DNA from 3 places in the Rhodococcus sp. NPDC054953 genome. Region 2 is predicted to be linked to each of the others. Evidence: riboswitches for the same ligand, from Rfam matches in the RefSeq annotation. Region 2 holds a riboswitch; each other region holds the start of a gene.
What was found. Region 2 has a riboswitch for S-adenosylmethionine ahead of ACWF62_RS01300 (bifunctional o-acetylhomoserine/o-acetylserine sulfhydrylase). Riboswitches for the same ligand answer to the same signal wherever they lie in the genome.

Region 1 (4,581 bases), on a different contig from region 2:
CCGTTGATCCGAACGCTACGTCCACCGCGGGCGCCGCACCGTGAGCAACACGGTGAACGTTGCGTTAAGGCGGGGCCGACGCTTGATAGGCAAGTGCCGACTTGCATATACTTGGCTCGTGGACGCAGAACCCGACCTATTCAAGGCGATCAGCGACGCGACGCGACGCACCATCCTGGATGAGCTGATCGACCGCGACGGGCAGACCCTGTTCGAGATCTGCGGCAGGCTCACGATGAAACACGGCCTCACCTCATCCCGTCAGGCGGTCTCGCAGCACCTCGCGGTCCTCGAACAGTCGGGCCTGGTGCACACCCGGCGTCAGGGCCGATACAAGTTCCACCACATCGACACCGGTCCGCTCCGCGCAATCGTCGAACGGTGGCCCATCAACCGAGAGGAACCGACCCCGTGATCCGCATCAACATCACCAGCGTGCTCGTGGACGACCAGGCCAAGGCGCTCGCGTTCTACACCGAGAAGCTCGGCTTCGTGAAGAAGACAGACGTGCCCACCGGCGACGCCCGCTGGCTCACCGTCGTCTCCCCCGCGAACCCGGACGGCACCGAGCTGCTGCTCGAACCGGCCGGGCACCCGGCGGCGCGCCCGTTCAGGGAGGCACTGGTCGCCGACGGCATCCCGTACACCCAGTTCGCCGTCGACGACGTATACGCCGAGGTCGAACGCCTCCGCGCACTCGGAGTCGAGTTCACCCAGGAGGCAACCGATTTCGGCCCGGTCGTGACGGCCGTTCTCGACGACACCTGCGGGAATCTGATCCAGCTCGCCACCATGAAATAGGCGCCGGAACACGACGACGGCCCACACCCCGCGGGGTGTGGGCCGTCGTCAATTGTCGCCTAGACGTTCTTGGAGAGCATGCCCCAGTCCTCGAGCCCGTCGTACAGCGGGAAGTCGAGGGCCAGCTTCGACACCCGCGCGCGCAGCGCGGGGACGTCGGCGTTCGTGCCGTTCGCCAGGGCGGTGGCGATGATGTCGGCGACCTCGGTGAACTCGGCGTCGCCGAAACCACGGGTGGCCAGCGCCGGCGTGCCGATGCGCAGGCCGGACGGGTTCATCGGCGGGCGCGGATCGAACGGAACCGCGTTGCGGTTCACGGTGATACCGATCTCGTGCAGCAGATCCTCGCCCTGCTGGCCGTCGAGCGCGGAGTTCCGCAGGTCCACCAACACCAGGTGCACGTCGGTGCCGCCGGTGAGCACCGAGATGCCGTTGCCCGCGACGTCGGAACCGCCGAGACGCTCGGCGAGGATCTTCGCGCCAGCGAGGGTGCGCTCCTGACGGGCCTTGAACTCGTCGGTGCCCGCGATCTTCATCGCGACGGCCTTCGCGGCGACCGCGTGCATCAGCGGCCCGCCCTGCTGACCGGGGAACACCGCGGAGTTCAGCTTCTTCGCCCATTCCTGCTTGGCGAGGATCATGCCGGAGCGGGGACCGCCGAGGGTCTTGTGCACGGTGGTGGACACGACGTCGGCATGCGGCACCGGCGACGGGTGCAGGCCCGCGGCAACCAGACCAGCGAAGTGCGCCATGTCGACCCACAGCTTGGCGTCGATCTCGTCGGCGATCGCGCGGAACGCGGCGAAGTCGAGGTGCCGCGGGTAGGCGGACCAGCCCGCGATGAGCACCTGCGGACGCTCGGCGAGCGCGATCTCACGGACCTTGTCCATGTCGACGACGTGGGTGTCCTCACGGACCCCGTACGACGCGACCTGGTACAGCTTGCCGGAGAAGTTCAGCTTCATGCCGTGCGTGAGGTGACCGCCGTGCGCGAGATCCATGCCGAGCAGCTTCTCGCCCGGGTTCATCAGTGCCATCAGGACGGCGGCGTTGGCCTGCGCACCCGCGTGCGGCTGCACGTTCGCGAACTCGGCCCCGAAGACGGCCTTGGCACGCTCGCGCGCCAGGTTCTCCACCACATCGACGTGCTCGCAGCCGCCGTAGTAGCGACGGCCCGGGTAACCCTCGGCGTACTTGTTGGTCAGGACACTGCCCTGCGCCTGCAGCACCGCGCGGGGAACGAAGTTCTCCGACGCGATCATCTCCAGGGTGTCGCGCTGACGGGCCAGCTCACCGTTCATGGCCGCCGCGACCTCGGGGTCGAGTTCGGCGAGCGAAGCGTTGTTGACGTCGGTGCTGGGCACAGCGGTCATCGAGGGATCTCCAAGCGAAAGGCCGGGCAGGGGGCACCCTCATTCTAGGGCCAGGTCAGTGGCATCTCGCCGCGGGTGCGGAGGGCGCCGGGCCCGGGCGACCGGACCGGACGAATCCGCTGGTCACCGCGGCACCACCGGTGCGGGGGCGGCGAGCCCGAACAGCAGGCTGCGGCCGGGGCCTGCGGGCACCGCCAGCAGCTGCCTGCCGGGCCGCCACCGCGCGAAACCGCCCGTGGACCGCAGCGCGGCCCGCAACGGACGCGGATCGGGATGCGTGCGCACCGCCACCCCGTCCGGCCATTCGAGCCGGATCCGATCGTCGGACTGCACCAGGACCAGCACGTCGACGGCGGTGTCGTCGACGCCGTGCGGCGCGGCGGGGACGGCGGTGGGCAACTGGTTCATGGGGTACTCCCGAGTTCCTCGGGCCGCCCGGAATCCGGGGGCGCTCCTGCCTGCACCGGTCGGTGCGGGCCGCTTCGTCACCCGAGCCACCCGCGAGCGTGGGGTTGGCGGCCGTCCAGTCGGGGCTTGGCGACGGCACTCGTGAAGCTGCGACCAGTGTAGGCGACGCCGGTCAGCGCAGGGCGGACGGGATCAGCGGTTCGTCGAGCAGCCGCCCGAACCGGTCCGCGCGGTCGTCGGCGTCCACGGCACGGTCCAGCCAGCCTCCGAGCAGCCGGTAGCCCTCGACGTAAGTGGAGGTGTAGGCCCGCCACAGCGGCGACGACAGGAAGCGCAGCGACTGCCGCGCCCGCTCCGGCGTGCTGAGGTTCCAGGTCTGCAGGAACCGCGCGACCTCGTCGTGGGAGCGGCCGCGGTCGTGTAGCAGCAGCGCCGCGTCCTGCCGCACCCCGAGCAGCTTCGCGGACGCGGTCGACAGCGCCTCGGCGCGCTCGCCGTCGAACCGCAGTCCCAGGTCCGCATAAATCTGCTCCGCCCACCTCCCCCAGCCCTGTCCCCGGGTCGCTCCGCCGGCTCCGCTCCTGTCCCCCCGGGTCGCTCCGCCGGCTCCGCTCCTGTCCCCCACGATCGCACCCAGCGCATGGTCCGCCAGGCCCTCCGCCATCAGGCACTGCGGGGTGTTGACGAGGAAGAGGGTGTGCTCGACCTGCCCGGCATCGACCAGGCCCGCCTCCTTGCGGCAGTGCTCGGTGTGGTGACCCGGATACGCCTCGTGGGCGATCAGGTGCGGCAGATTCGCCATGTGCTGCTTGAGATCCGAGTTGATCGCCACCTTGGAGCGATAGTCGCCCAGGTAGTAGTTGAAGCCCGACCACGGCTTGTCGCCGACCACCTCGTACTCGACGCGTTCGGTCTCGGGCAGCGGGTAGCGGGCGCGCACCAGGTCCCGCAGCGCCGAGGAGAACGCGTCGACGCACTCGGCGAGCCGCTCCGGCGGGATCTCGTCGGCGGCGCGGTGCGCCTGCAGCCGCTCCGCGAGGGTGCCGCCGCCCGCGAGCACCTCGTCCATCGCCCGGTGCGCGTCCCGGTAGTCGTCGACATTGCCCTCCTCGATCCGAACGTCGAAGTAGGCGTGCACCTCGTCGACGAATCCGATCCGCTCGCCGGCGAACGTGCGCGCCGAGCACTCCAGGGCGCGCAGGTGCACGTCGAGGAATTCGGCGCGGTCGGCGGGCAGCTCGACACTGCGCAGCTCGGCGCGCAGCTGCGCCGCCCGGCGGGCCAGGTCCCGCGGCTCGGGCGCCGGGGCGTTCTCCACCTGGCGACGCAAGGCCGGGTCGCCGGTATACGCGTCGACGAATCCCTCCTCGATCCGGTCGAAACCGAGCCCGAGCAGCAGATATTCACGTACGAATGCGGCGGCGTCCATACCTGGGCAGCCTAGTGTCCGGACCCGGCGCGGCGCGCCGGTGTGTGGGCGCGCACAATTCCCCTATGCAGATCGAGGCTGTGCAGGACGAGGTCGGGACGCGCGCATGGCGAAGGTGAGCGAGAGCAGTCCGTACGTCGAGTTCGATCGCAAACAGTGGCGGACCCTGCGGAAGTCGACTCCGCTGGTGCTCACCGAGGAAGAACTTCAGGGCATGCGCGGCCTCGGCGAACAGATCGACCTCGACGAGGTCGCGGAGGTGTACCTGCCGCTCTCGCGTCTGATCCACCTGCAGGTCGCGGCCCGGCAGCGGCTGTTCGCCGCGACCGCGACGTTCCTCGGCGAGAAGCACCCGGACCGGCAGGTGCCGTTCGTGATCGGTGTCGCCGGGTCGGTCGCGGTCGGCAAGTCCACCACCGCCCGGGTGCTGCAGGCGCTGCTCGCCCGCTGGGACCACCATCCCCGGGTGGATCTGGTGACCACCGACGGGTTCCTGTATCCGACAGCGGAACTGACCCGGCGGGGCATCATGCACCGCAAGGGGTTCCCGGAGAGCTACGACCGCCGGAA
Region 2 (4,581 bases):
CCAGCACTGCACGGCGAGGACGACATCGGGCAGCACGGACCCGCTCTCGAGGCGCAGCGCGCCGATGCCGACCGTGACTCGGGTCCCGTCCGTCGGGAGCAGCCAGGACGCCCCGGGGGCGCCCGGTGCGGACTGCTCGTTCGATGCGGCGATCGTGGGCGGCGAGTCGGGGACGGGCACGATTCCCCATGCTAATGATCGGGGTGCGGGCCGCCAAACACCGCGGGTGTGTCGCGTCGACGGATCCGCTATCGGACCCGGCAGCCCGCCCGATGCGCCCGCGCCAGGGCCATCGTCTCGCCGAGCAGGGTGGTGACCCACGCCGCCTCGGTGAGGAAGCCGTCGTGCCCGTCCTTCGAATGCACCACCCGCAGGCCCTCGCAGCCGGCGAGGTGGTCCGCGATCTCCCGCTGCTGCCACAGCGGATACAGCCGATCCGAGTCGACCCCGCCGACGATCGTCGGCACGGTGCACGCCGCAAGGGCTGCTTCCACGCCGCCGCGGCCGCGGCCGACGTCGTGCCGGTTCATCGCCTCGGACAACAGCACGTAGGTGGCCGGATCGAAGCGGGTGACCAGCTTCGCCGCCTGATGCTCGAGGTAGCTTTGCACCGCGTAGCGGCCACCGTGGCGCGGGTCCTCACCGTCCTGCGCGGCGTTCCGGAACCGGGAGTCGAGTTCGCCCTCGGTGCGGTACGTCAGGTGCGCGATGCGGCGGGCGATGCCGAGACCGGCCTCCGGCGAGCGTCCGGTGCCGTGGTAGTCGCCGCCCTGCCAGTCGGCGTCGGCGGTGATGGCCGCCATCTGCGTGGTCTGGGTGCCGATCTGGTCGGCGGTGGCGCGGGCGCCGACCGCGAGGACGAGCGCGGCCGTCACCCGGTCCGGGTGGCCGACGATCCACTCCAGGGTGCGCATGCCGCCCATCGACCCGCCGAGGACGGCCGCGAACCGCTCGATTCCCAGCCGGTCCGCGAGCGCCACCTCGGCGGTCACCTGGTCGCGCACCGAGATCCCCGGGAACCGGGACCCCCACGCCCGCCCGTCCGGGGCTGGCGTCGCCGGGCCGGTGCTGCCGCGGCACCCGCCGAGGACGTTGGTGGCGACGACGCACCACTCGTCGGTGTCGATCGGCGCGCCGGGCCCGACCATGCCGTCCCACCAGCCGGGCGACGGGTGGTCGGCGGACGCCGGGCCGGTGACGTGCGAGTCGCCGGTCAGCGCGTGCTCGACGAGAACGATGTTGTCCCGGGCCGCGGTGGGCGTGCCCCAGCATTGGACCGCGAGCACGACGTCGGGCAGCACGGCGCCGCTCTCGAGGGTGAGCGCGCCGATCGGGATGTGCGTCAGCCGCCCGTCCGGCGGCGGGAACCCCGCGGGGGTGCCGGCCGGACGGGCGCCCGAGACGGAGCCGACTGTCAAGAGTTCGCCGCCGCGAATCCGGTCTCGAGGTCGGCCAGGATGTCGTCGATCCCCTCGATGCCGACGGCCAGCCGCACCAGTCCGGGTGTGACGCCGGAGGCCAACTGCTCCTCCGGGGACAGCTGGGCGTGGGTGGTCGAGGCGGGGTGGATCACGAGCGAACGCACGTCGCCGATGTTAGCGACATGACTGTGCAGCGTCAGGGCATCGACGAACTTCTTGCCCGCCGGGGCGCCGCCCTCGAGTTCGAACGCGACGATCGCGCCCGGACCCTTCGGGATCAGCGCCCGCGCCCGCTCGTGCCACGGCGAGCTCGGCAGCCCCGCATAGGAGACGGACGTGACGTCCGACCGGGCATCCAGGAACTCCGCGACCCGCTGCGCGTTCTGCACGTGCCGTTCGATCCGCAGGCTCAACGTCTCGGTGCCCTGGCTGATCAGGAACGCGTTGAATGGCGACACCGCCGACCCGAGGTCGCGCAGCAGCTGCACGCGGGCCTTGAGCGCGTAGGCGGGCGCACCGAGGTCCGCGAAGACGGCACCGTGGTAGCTGGGATCGGGGGTGGTGAAGCCGGGATGCCTGCCCTGCGTCCAGTCGAAGGTGCCGCCGTCGACGATGACCCCGGCGATCGCGGTGCCGTGGCCGCCGAGGTACTTCGTCGCCGAGTGCACGACGATGTCCGCGCCGTGCTCGAGCGGGCGCAGCAGGTACGGGGTGGCGACCGTGTTGTCGACGATCAGCGGGATCCCCGCCGCATGCCCGACCGCGGCAATCCCGGGGATGTCGAGCACGTCGTTGCGCGGGTTCGAGATGGACTCGCCGTAGAACGCGACGGTGGTCGGGCGGATCGCGGCCCGCCACTGCTCGAGGTCGTCGGGGTCCCCGACGAACGTGACCTCGACGCCGAGCTTCGCGAGGGTGTAGTGGAAGAGGTTGTAGGTGCCGCCGTACAGCCGCGGGCTGGCGACCACGTGGTCGCCAGCACCCGCGAGGTTCAGCAGCGCGAACGTCGTCGCGGCCTGCCCGGAGGCGAGCAGCAGCGCGGCGACGCCGCCCTCGAGCGCGGCGATCCGCTGCTCGACCGCGTCCTGCGTCGGGTTCATGATGCGGGTGTAGATGTTGCCGGGTTCGGCAAGCCCGAACAGCGCCGCGGCGTGGTCGGTGCTGTCGAAGGTGTACGAGGTGGTCTGGTAGATCGGCAGCGCCCGGGCCTTGGTGGTGGCGTCCGAGGTCTGCCCGGCATGGATCTGCTTCGTCTCGAAGCTCCACCCTGCCGTCGGATCGATCGTGTTCTCACTCATGGGTGACTCTGGCTCCAGGGGTGTCGGGAGATGGGGCGCGTCTCCGGCGCCGAGGGCTGATCGGGCCTATCTGCGACAACAACACATGGTGAACCTCCGGTGGGTCGTGGCCCTGTCGGTGGGTCCGTCCCAGCGGACCCGCGCTTGTCATCCGACGTGTTCTCGAACAACCAGGTCATCACCCGGGGCACCCCACCGCGGATGGAGGGTTGCCGACCAGCGAGCCGGGGCTTGGCACTGGCACTCATGACCTGGCAGCGATCTTAGCGTCAGCGGTCGAACCCGCGGCATCGGGGCGGAGCCGCGATCGGGTGACCCGCGTAACACGACTAAAGTCCTGGTCGCACGCATGCCCGACCAGTCTGGGGGATTTCCGCAGTGAAGGACGCCGCGTCGGCGCTGACCCGGGGTTTGTCGGCCCGCCACATCCGTTTCATCGCGCTCGGCTCGGCGATCGGGACCGGACTGTTCTACGGCTCGGCCGAGGCCATCGAGAAGGCCGGACCGTCGGTGCTGCTGGCGTACCTGATCGGCGGCGTCGTCGTCTACATCGTGCTGCGGGCGCTCGGTGAGATGGCGGTCCGCAACCCGGTCTCCGGCTCGTTCGGCGAGTACGCAGGCAAACACCTCGGACCGCTCGCCGGATTCCTGACCGGCTGGACCTACACGTTCGAGATGATCGTCGTGTGCCTCGCCGACGTCACCGCGTTCGGCGTCTACATGGGCTTCTGGTTCCCCGATGTCCCCCGCTGGATCTGGGTGTTGGCGATCGTGTTCTTCATCGGGGCACTGAACCTGCTCAGCGTCAAGGTGTTCGGCGAGCTGGAGTTCTGGTTCACCCTGGTCAAGGTGGCCGCGATCATCGCGATGATCGCGGCGGGCGTTGCGATCCTGATCTTCGGGTTCGGCATCCACGACACCTCCGAGGGGGTGAGCAACCTGTGGGCCGAGGGCGGCTTCTTCGCGAACGGCTTCGGCGGGTTCGTCGCCTGCTTCGCGATTGTCATGTTCGCGTTCGGCGGCACCGAGATCATCGGCATCACCGCCGGCGAGGCCGAGGATCCGGCCCGCACGATTCCCCGCGCCGTGAACACGGTGCCCGCGCGGATCATGCTGTTCTACATTGCGACGCTGGCGGTGATCATGGCGATCACCCCGTGGCATTCGGTCGGCACCGAGGGCAGCCCGTTCGTGCAGATCTTCGAGGGCCTCGGGGTTGGGCCGGCCGCGGCCGTGCTGAACGTCGTCGTCATCACCGCGGCCCTGTCCGCGATCAACAGCGACATCTTCGGCGCAGGCCGGATGATGTACGGCATGGCGCAGCGGGGTCAGGCGCCTGCCGTGATGACGCGGGTGACCCGGGCCGGGGTGCCGTGGATGACGGTGGTGGTGATGATCGGCGCGCTGCTGGTCGCGGTGCTGTTGAACTACCTGATCCCCGAATCGGTGTTCCTCGTCATCGCGTCGATCGCCACCTTCGCCACCATCTTCGTGTGGGTGATGATCCTGCTGTCGCAGTACCGGTCCCGCCGCCGGATGAGCGACGCGGAGGTGGCGGCGCTGACCTTCCCGGTCCCGCTGTGGCCGTACGCGCAGCTCGCGGCGCTCGCGTTCCTCGGCTTCGTGATCGTGGTCCTCGCATTCGACGCCGACACCAGGGTGGCCCTCGTCGTTGGTGCGGTGTGGTTGGTCGGTCTCGCGCTGGCGTACCTGCGGTTCGTCCGGCCCGCCGGTGACCGGCCGGATCCGGTTCCCGCCGACCAGCCCCGATGACACCGCTACCCTGAGCGGCGCCGGGCACCCGGTGACCACCGACCGGGAGGACAACACCGTGCCAGGAACCGGACGATCAGCGAGCGGGC
Region 3 (4,581 bases), on a different contig from region 2:
CGCTGCTGGACTCTCCGCCCCGATCTTCCTCGTCCGCGGCACGGGCGACTGGCTGGCAACCGAGCGCGGCCAGCGCATCTACTTCGACCAGGTTTCCGGGGCCGCGGCCAAGGCGGCACTGGTGGGCGGCGACCACCTCGACCTCACCGGGGCACTCGGATACGTCACGGCGTGGCTGCGGTACTCACTGGCCGGCTACGTCTTCGCCCGGCGCGCGTTCGTGGGGGACGGCGCCGGGCCGCCCGAGTTGGCGACCAACATCGCGCCGGGCGGCCACTGGCGTGAGGTCGCCCTCAAGAACCTGCCCTTCTGCGCGGGCTGTCCGCCCGGCAGTTGATCGCAGCATGCGCCGCGATGCGGCCAAACCATAGGAGCGTCCCGACATTTCGGCGCGCGAAGGATGCCCGCCGGTCCTAGGGTGGGGCATGGCGAGGACACTGCAACCCGAGGCCGCGAATGTCGCGAGGACACTGATCTCGCGGGGCCACCACGGAGTGGTGGTCACTCAGGACCGGCCGACCCGCACCGCCGCCGAAGCCGCCGCGACCCTCGGCGTCGACATCGGCGCGATCACCAAGTCCCTGGTCTTCCTCCTCGACGACGAGCCGGTCCTGCTGCTGGTGTCGGGTTCCCACCAGGTGGACACGGAGCGCACCGGCAAACGTCTCGAGGGGATGCTCACCCGCGCCCCCGCCGAACTGGTGGTGCAGGTGACCGGTCAGCCGCTCGGCGGCGTCGCCCCGGTTGGGCACCCGACCAACCTGTCCACCTACATCGACACCGCCCTCGAGGCCTACCCGGAACTGTGGGCGGCGGCGGGGCACCCGGGCGCCATGTTCCGGACCACGTTCCGCGAGCTGGTCCGGATCACGGCCGGTCTGGCCATCGACGTCGACTGATCCCCGCCCCTGCGGGTCGCGGCGCCGACGCTAGTGCGCCGCCGCGCCGCTCGTCACGCGCTCGCGCACGAACTCGCCCACCGCGCCGACCAAACGGTCGACATCGGCGCCGCTGCTGCCGAGCCCGAGGCTGGCGCGGACCGCGCCCGCGCCATGACCGAGCCGGGTCAGCAGCGGGTGCGCGCAGAACTTACCGTCCCGCACGCCGATGCCGTACCGGTCGGACAGGAACGTCGCGACCTCACGGGGTTCGGCGCCGGCGACGGTGAAGGTGACGATGCCGACGGCGTCCGGGGAGTCCGGCCAAATGCGCAGCACCCGAACCCCGGTGATCGCGTCGAGCCCGGCGGTCAAGCGGTCGCACAGCACCCGCTCGTGCAGCTCGGCGGCGTCGGCGTCGAATCCGGCGAGCGCCTCGCAGGCGGCGGCGATCGCGACGGCACCGAGAACGTTCGGGGTGCCCGCCTCGTGCCGCTGCGGGGCGGCGGCCCACTGCACGGCGTCGATCTCGACGTTCTTGGTGGCCCCGCCACCGGCAAGGTACGGCTCGGCGGCGTCGAGCCAGTCGGCGCGCCCGACGAGGGCGCCTGCGCCGAACGGCGCGTACAGCTTGTGCCCGGAGAAGGCGAGGTAGTCGACGCCGAGGTCGGCGATGTCGACGCGGCGGTGCGGCAACAACTGCGCGGCATCGACGAGGATGCGGGCGCCGCACTCGTGGGCAATCCGCGCGAGCCGGGCGATCGGCAGCACCTCGCCGGTGACGTTGGAGGCGCCGGTGACGGCGAGCAGCGCCGCCGGGCGGGTGCACAGTTCGGCGACGATCCGCTGCACCGTCTCCTCGACGGTGTCCGCGGACCGGACGACGCGGGCGCCGTTCCGATTCCAGGACAACAGGTTTGCGTGGTGCTCGATGTCGAGGACCACGGTCTCACCCGGCACGCAGGAGGCGAGCAGGTTCAGTGCGTCGGTGGTGTTTCGGGTGAACACCACGACGTCGTCGGCGCGGGCCCCAACGAAGTCCGCGACCACGCCGCGGGCGCCCTCGTAGCGGTCGGTGCACACCTGGGAGGCGTAGCCCGCGCCGCGGTGCACGCTGGCGTAGAACGGCAGCAGTTCCTGCACCCGGTCCGCGACCGCGGTCAGGGCCGGGGCGCTGGCGGCGTAGTCGAAGTTGGCGTACCTGACCGAGGTGCCGTCAGTGAGCGGCGCCACCAGGTCTCCACCACAGACGGGCGCGAAAGATGCCGTGCCGGAACAGTTTCCGTCGAAAGTGGTGGCGACCTGGGGGGTGGTGTCGAGTACAGCGGTCATGGCGTCATCCCTTACGTCAAGGGACCCGTGCGATGGAGAGGTGGTGCATCGAGTCCGCGCTTGCCGTGTCCGGAATTGGAAGCACGGCCAGGTCGTCACCCGGGGCACCCCACCGCGGTGGAGGGTTGCCGGCCAGCAAGCCGGGGCTACACGCTGGCACTCATAACCTGAGCAGAGAATGGCAGCATCGGCGTCGCACTGTCAACCCCCGCCCACCGAGTGCGCCTGTGACCTCGACCACCGCGATGCCCGACATCTGCGGCGCCGCCGTTGCGGCAGTACGTTGGACCCGACCCCGAATGTCCTACGGAGGGAACGGCCATGGCTCGCGTCGTCGTCATCGGTGGCCACGGAAAGGTGGCCCTGCACCTGGCACGGATCCTCAGCGGACGCGGCGACGAGGTGACCGCGGTGATCCGCAACCCCGACCATGCCGCCGACGTCGTTGCCGCGGGGGCAACACCGGTACTCGCCGACGTCGAGAACCTGAGCGGCGAACAGCTCGCGGAGGTGCTGCGCGGGCAGGACGCCGTTGTCTGGTCGGCGGGCGCGGGCGGCGGCAACCCCGACCGTACCTACGCCGTGGACCGGGACGCCGCGATCCGGTCGATGGACGGCGCCGAGGCCGCGGGCGTGCGGCGGTACGTGATGGTCTCCTACCTCGGATCAAGGACGGACCACGGTGTCCCACCGGACAATTCGTTCTATGCCTACGCGGAGGCAAAGGCCGCCGCCGACCAGCACCTGCGCGGCACCGCCCTGGGCTGGACGATTCTCGGCCCCGGCACACTGACCCTCGCCCCGGGGACGGGCCGGGTCGAGGTGAGTCCGACGCCCACCGCGCATGCGGTGAGCCGGGAGGACGTCGCCGCTGTCGCGGCCGCCGCCCTTGCCGACCCGACCACCGTGCGCCGCACGATCCCGTTCAACAACGGTCCGACCCCGATCGCCGAGGCGATCACCACGCACTGACCGCCCCCGCGGGTCAGCCGGGCGCCGACCCTGGGTGACTACCCGCTGCGCCGCAGCCGCTGGGTCAGCCGGTGCGCCTGTCGCAGCAGCAGTTCCCCGAGTTCCGGGCGCCGCTCGTCGCGGAACCGACTCTCCACGCCGGTCAGACTCAACGCCCACTCGGGCCGACCCGCCGCGTCGAAAACCGCGGCGCCCATCCCCCAGCTGCCCTCGACGAGCAGGGCGGGATTGACGCAGTACCCGGCCAGCCGGGTCACTATGACCCGCGCCCGGATGCCGTCGCTGTCGTGGTCGACCCCCCACTGCGCGGTCAGGTCCCGCCGTTCCAGGTACTCCTCGACCTCCCGATCCGGCAGGTGCGAGAGGATCGCCAGCCCGGCGGACGCGACCCCGAGCGGCAGTCGCAACCCGACGTGCAGGACGTGCGAGCGCAGCGGGAAGCTGCCCTCCTCGCTCGCGATGCACACCGTCTCGTCGCCGCGTCGCGCGGAGAGGAAGGCGCTCTCGCCGGTCTCGCGCGCCAGGTCCCGCAGGATGTCGCGACCCAGATCGGTGATGTCGTAGCGGCCGGCCGCCTGCGCGCCGAGCAGGTACAGCTCCGGGCCGAGCGCCCACCGCCCCGACCGGTGGTCCCGGTCGACCAGCCCCTCCTCGGCGAGCGCGGTCAGCAGGCGGTGCGCGGTCGGTCGGGCCAGGTTCGTTGCCCGGGCGAGCTCGGACGTCGACGCGCCCGCCGACACCCCCGAGAGTGCGCGCAGCAGGGCACCGACGCGACGGATCACCTGCGGCCTCAGCGGCTCCTCCATGACCCGATCCTACGTCCACTCAGTGAACGGCATGGCCGTGAAGGTCCATCAAACGAGCAGTGTCCGCCGATTCCTCCTCCCCTCTTGAAACCCTGGGAGCTGCGCACTTAAGTGGCCACCAGGAATTGAACCGCGGCGTCCGAGAAGTGAACATGATCCACCCGTTCGGACCGCGGACGCGTCAAGGGAAGGAACTTTTCGATGGGAACGACCCTGTGCACTACACCGGCCGAGGCGGTCGCCGACATCGGCGAGGGCGCCACCATCGCGGTCGGCGGGTTCGGGCTGTGCGGGATCCCCGACGCCCTGATCGCCGCGCTCCGCGATTCCGGGGTCGGCAACCTCGAGGTGTTCTCCAACAACTGCGGCGTGGACGATCACGGCCTCGGGATCCTGCTGGGCGGTGGGCAGATCAGCCGGGTGACCGCCTCCTACGTTGGGGAGAACCGGGAATTCGCGCGCCAGTACCTGGCCGGCGAACTGGAGGTCGAACTGACCCCGCAGGGCACCCTCGCCGAACGCCTGCGGGCCGGGGGCGCGGGCATCCCCGCCTTCTTCACCCCGGCGGGGGTCGGCACCCCCGTCGCCGACGG

Region 1: it holds a riboswitch for S-adenosylmethionine, as region 2 does, so the genes downstream of both, ACWF62_RS06915 (hypothetical protein) here and ACWF62_RS01300 (bifunctional o-acetylhomoserine/o-acetylserine sulfhydrylase) in region 2, are expected to answer to the same signal.
Region 3: it holds a riboswitch for S-adenosylmethionine, as region 2 does, so the genes downstream of both, ACWF62_RS01605 (aminotransferase class V-fold PLP-dependent enzyme) here and ACWF62_RS01300 (bifunctional o-acetylhomoserine/o-acetylserine sulfhydrylase) in region 2, are expected to answer to the same signal.

What each region holds. Positions count from the first base shown of each region.
Region 1 is NZ_JBSGXD010000006.1:181,952-186,532, reverse strand. Features, by position in the region: gene ACWF62_RS06930 (ArsR/SmtB family transcription factor) at 119-415, shown strand; gene ACWF62_RS06925 (VOC family protein) at 415-801, shown strand; gene glyA (serine hydroxymethyltransferase) at 861-2,174, opposite strand; gene ACWF62_RS06915 (hypothetical protein) at 2,298-2,582, opposite strand; SAM riboswitch class IV at 2,620-2,729, opposite strand; gene ACWF62_RS06910 (DUF885 domain-containing protein) at 2,755-4,011, opposite strand; gene coaA (type I pantothenate kinase) at 4,118-4,581, shown strand, end outside.
Region 2 is NZ_JBSGXD010000001.1:296,834-301,414, forward strand. Features, by position in the region: gene metX (homoserine O-acetyltransferase MetX) at 1-153, opposite strand, end outside; gene metX (homoserine O-acetyltransferase MetX) at 249-1,418, opposite strand; gene ACWF62_RS01300 (bifunctional o-acetylhomoserine/o-acetylserine sulfhydrylase) at 1,415-2,719, opposite strand; SAM riboswitch class IV at 2,855-2,971, opposite strand; gene ACWF62_RS01305 (amino acid permease) at 3,098-4,492, shown strand; gene ACWF62_RS01310 (AMIN-like domain-containing (lipo)protein) at 4,551-4,581, shown strand, end outside.
Region 3 is NZ_JBSGXD010000002.1:1,202-5,782, reverse strand. Features, by position in the region: gene ACWF62_RS01615 (poly(ethylene terephthalate) hydrolase family protein) at 1-337, shown strand, start outside; gene ACWF62_RS01610 (YbaK/EbsC family protein) at 426-899, shown strand; gene ACWF62_RS01605 (aminotransferase class V-fold PLP-dependent enzyme) at 930-2,210, opposite strand; SAM riboswitch class IV at 2,262-2,378, opposite strand; gene ACWF62_RS01600 (SDR family oxidoreductase) at 2,532-3,182, shown strand; gene ACWF62_RS01595 (IclR family transcriptional regulator) at 3,221-3,988, opposite strand; gene ACWF62_RS01590 (CoA transferase subunit A) at 4,190-4,581, shown strand, end outside.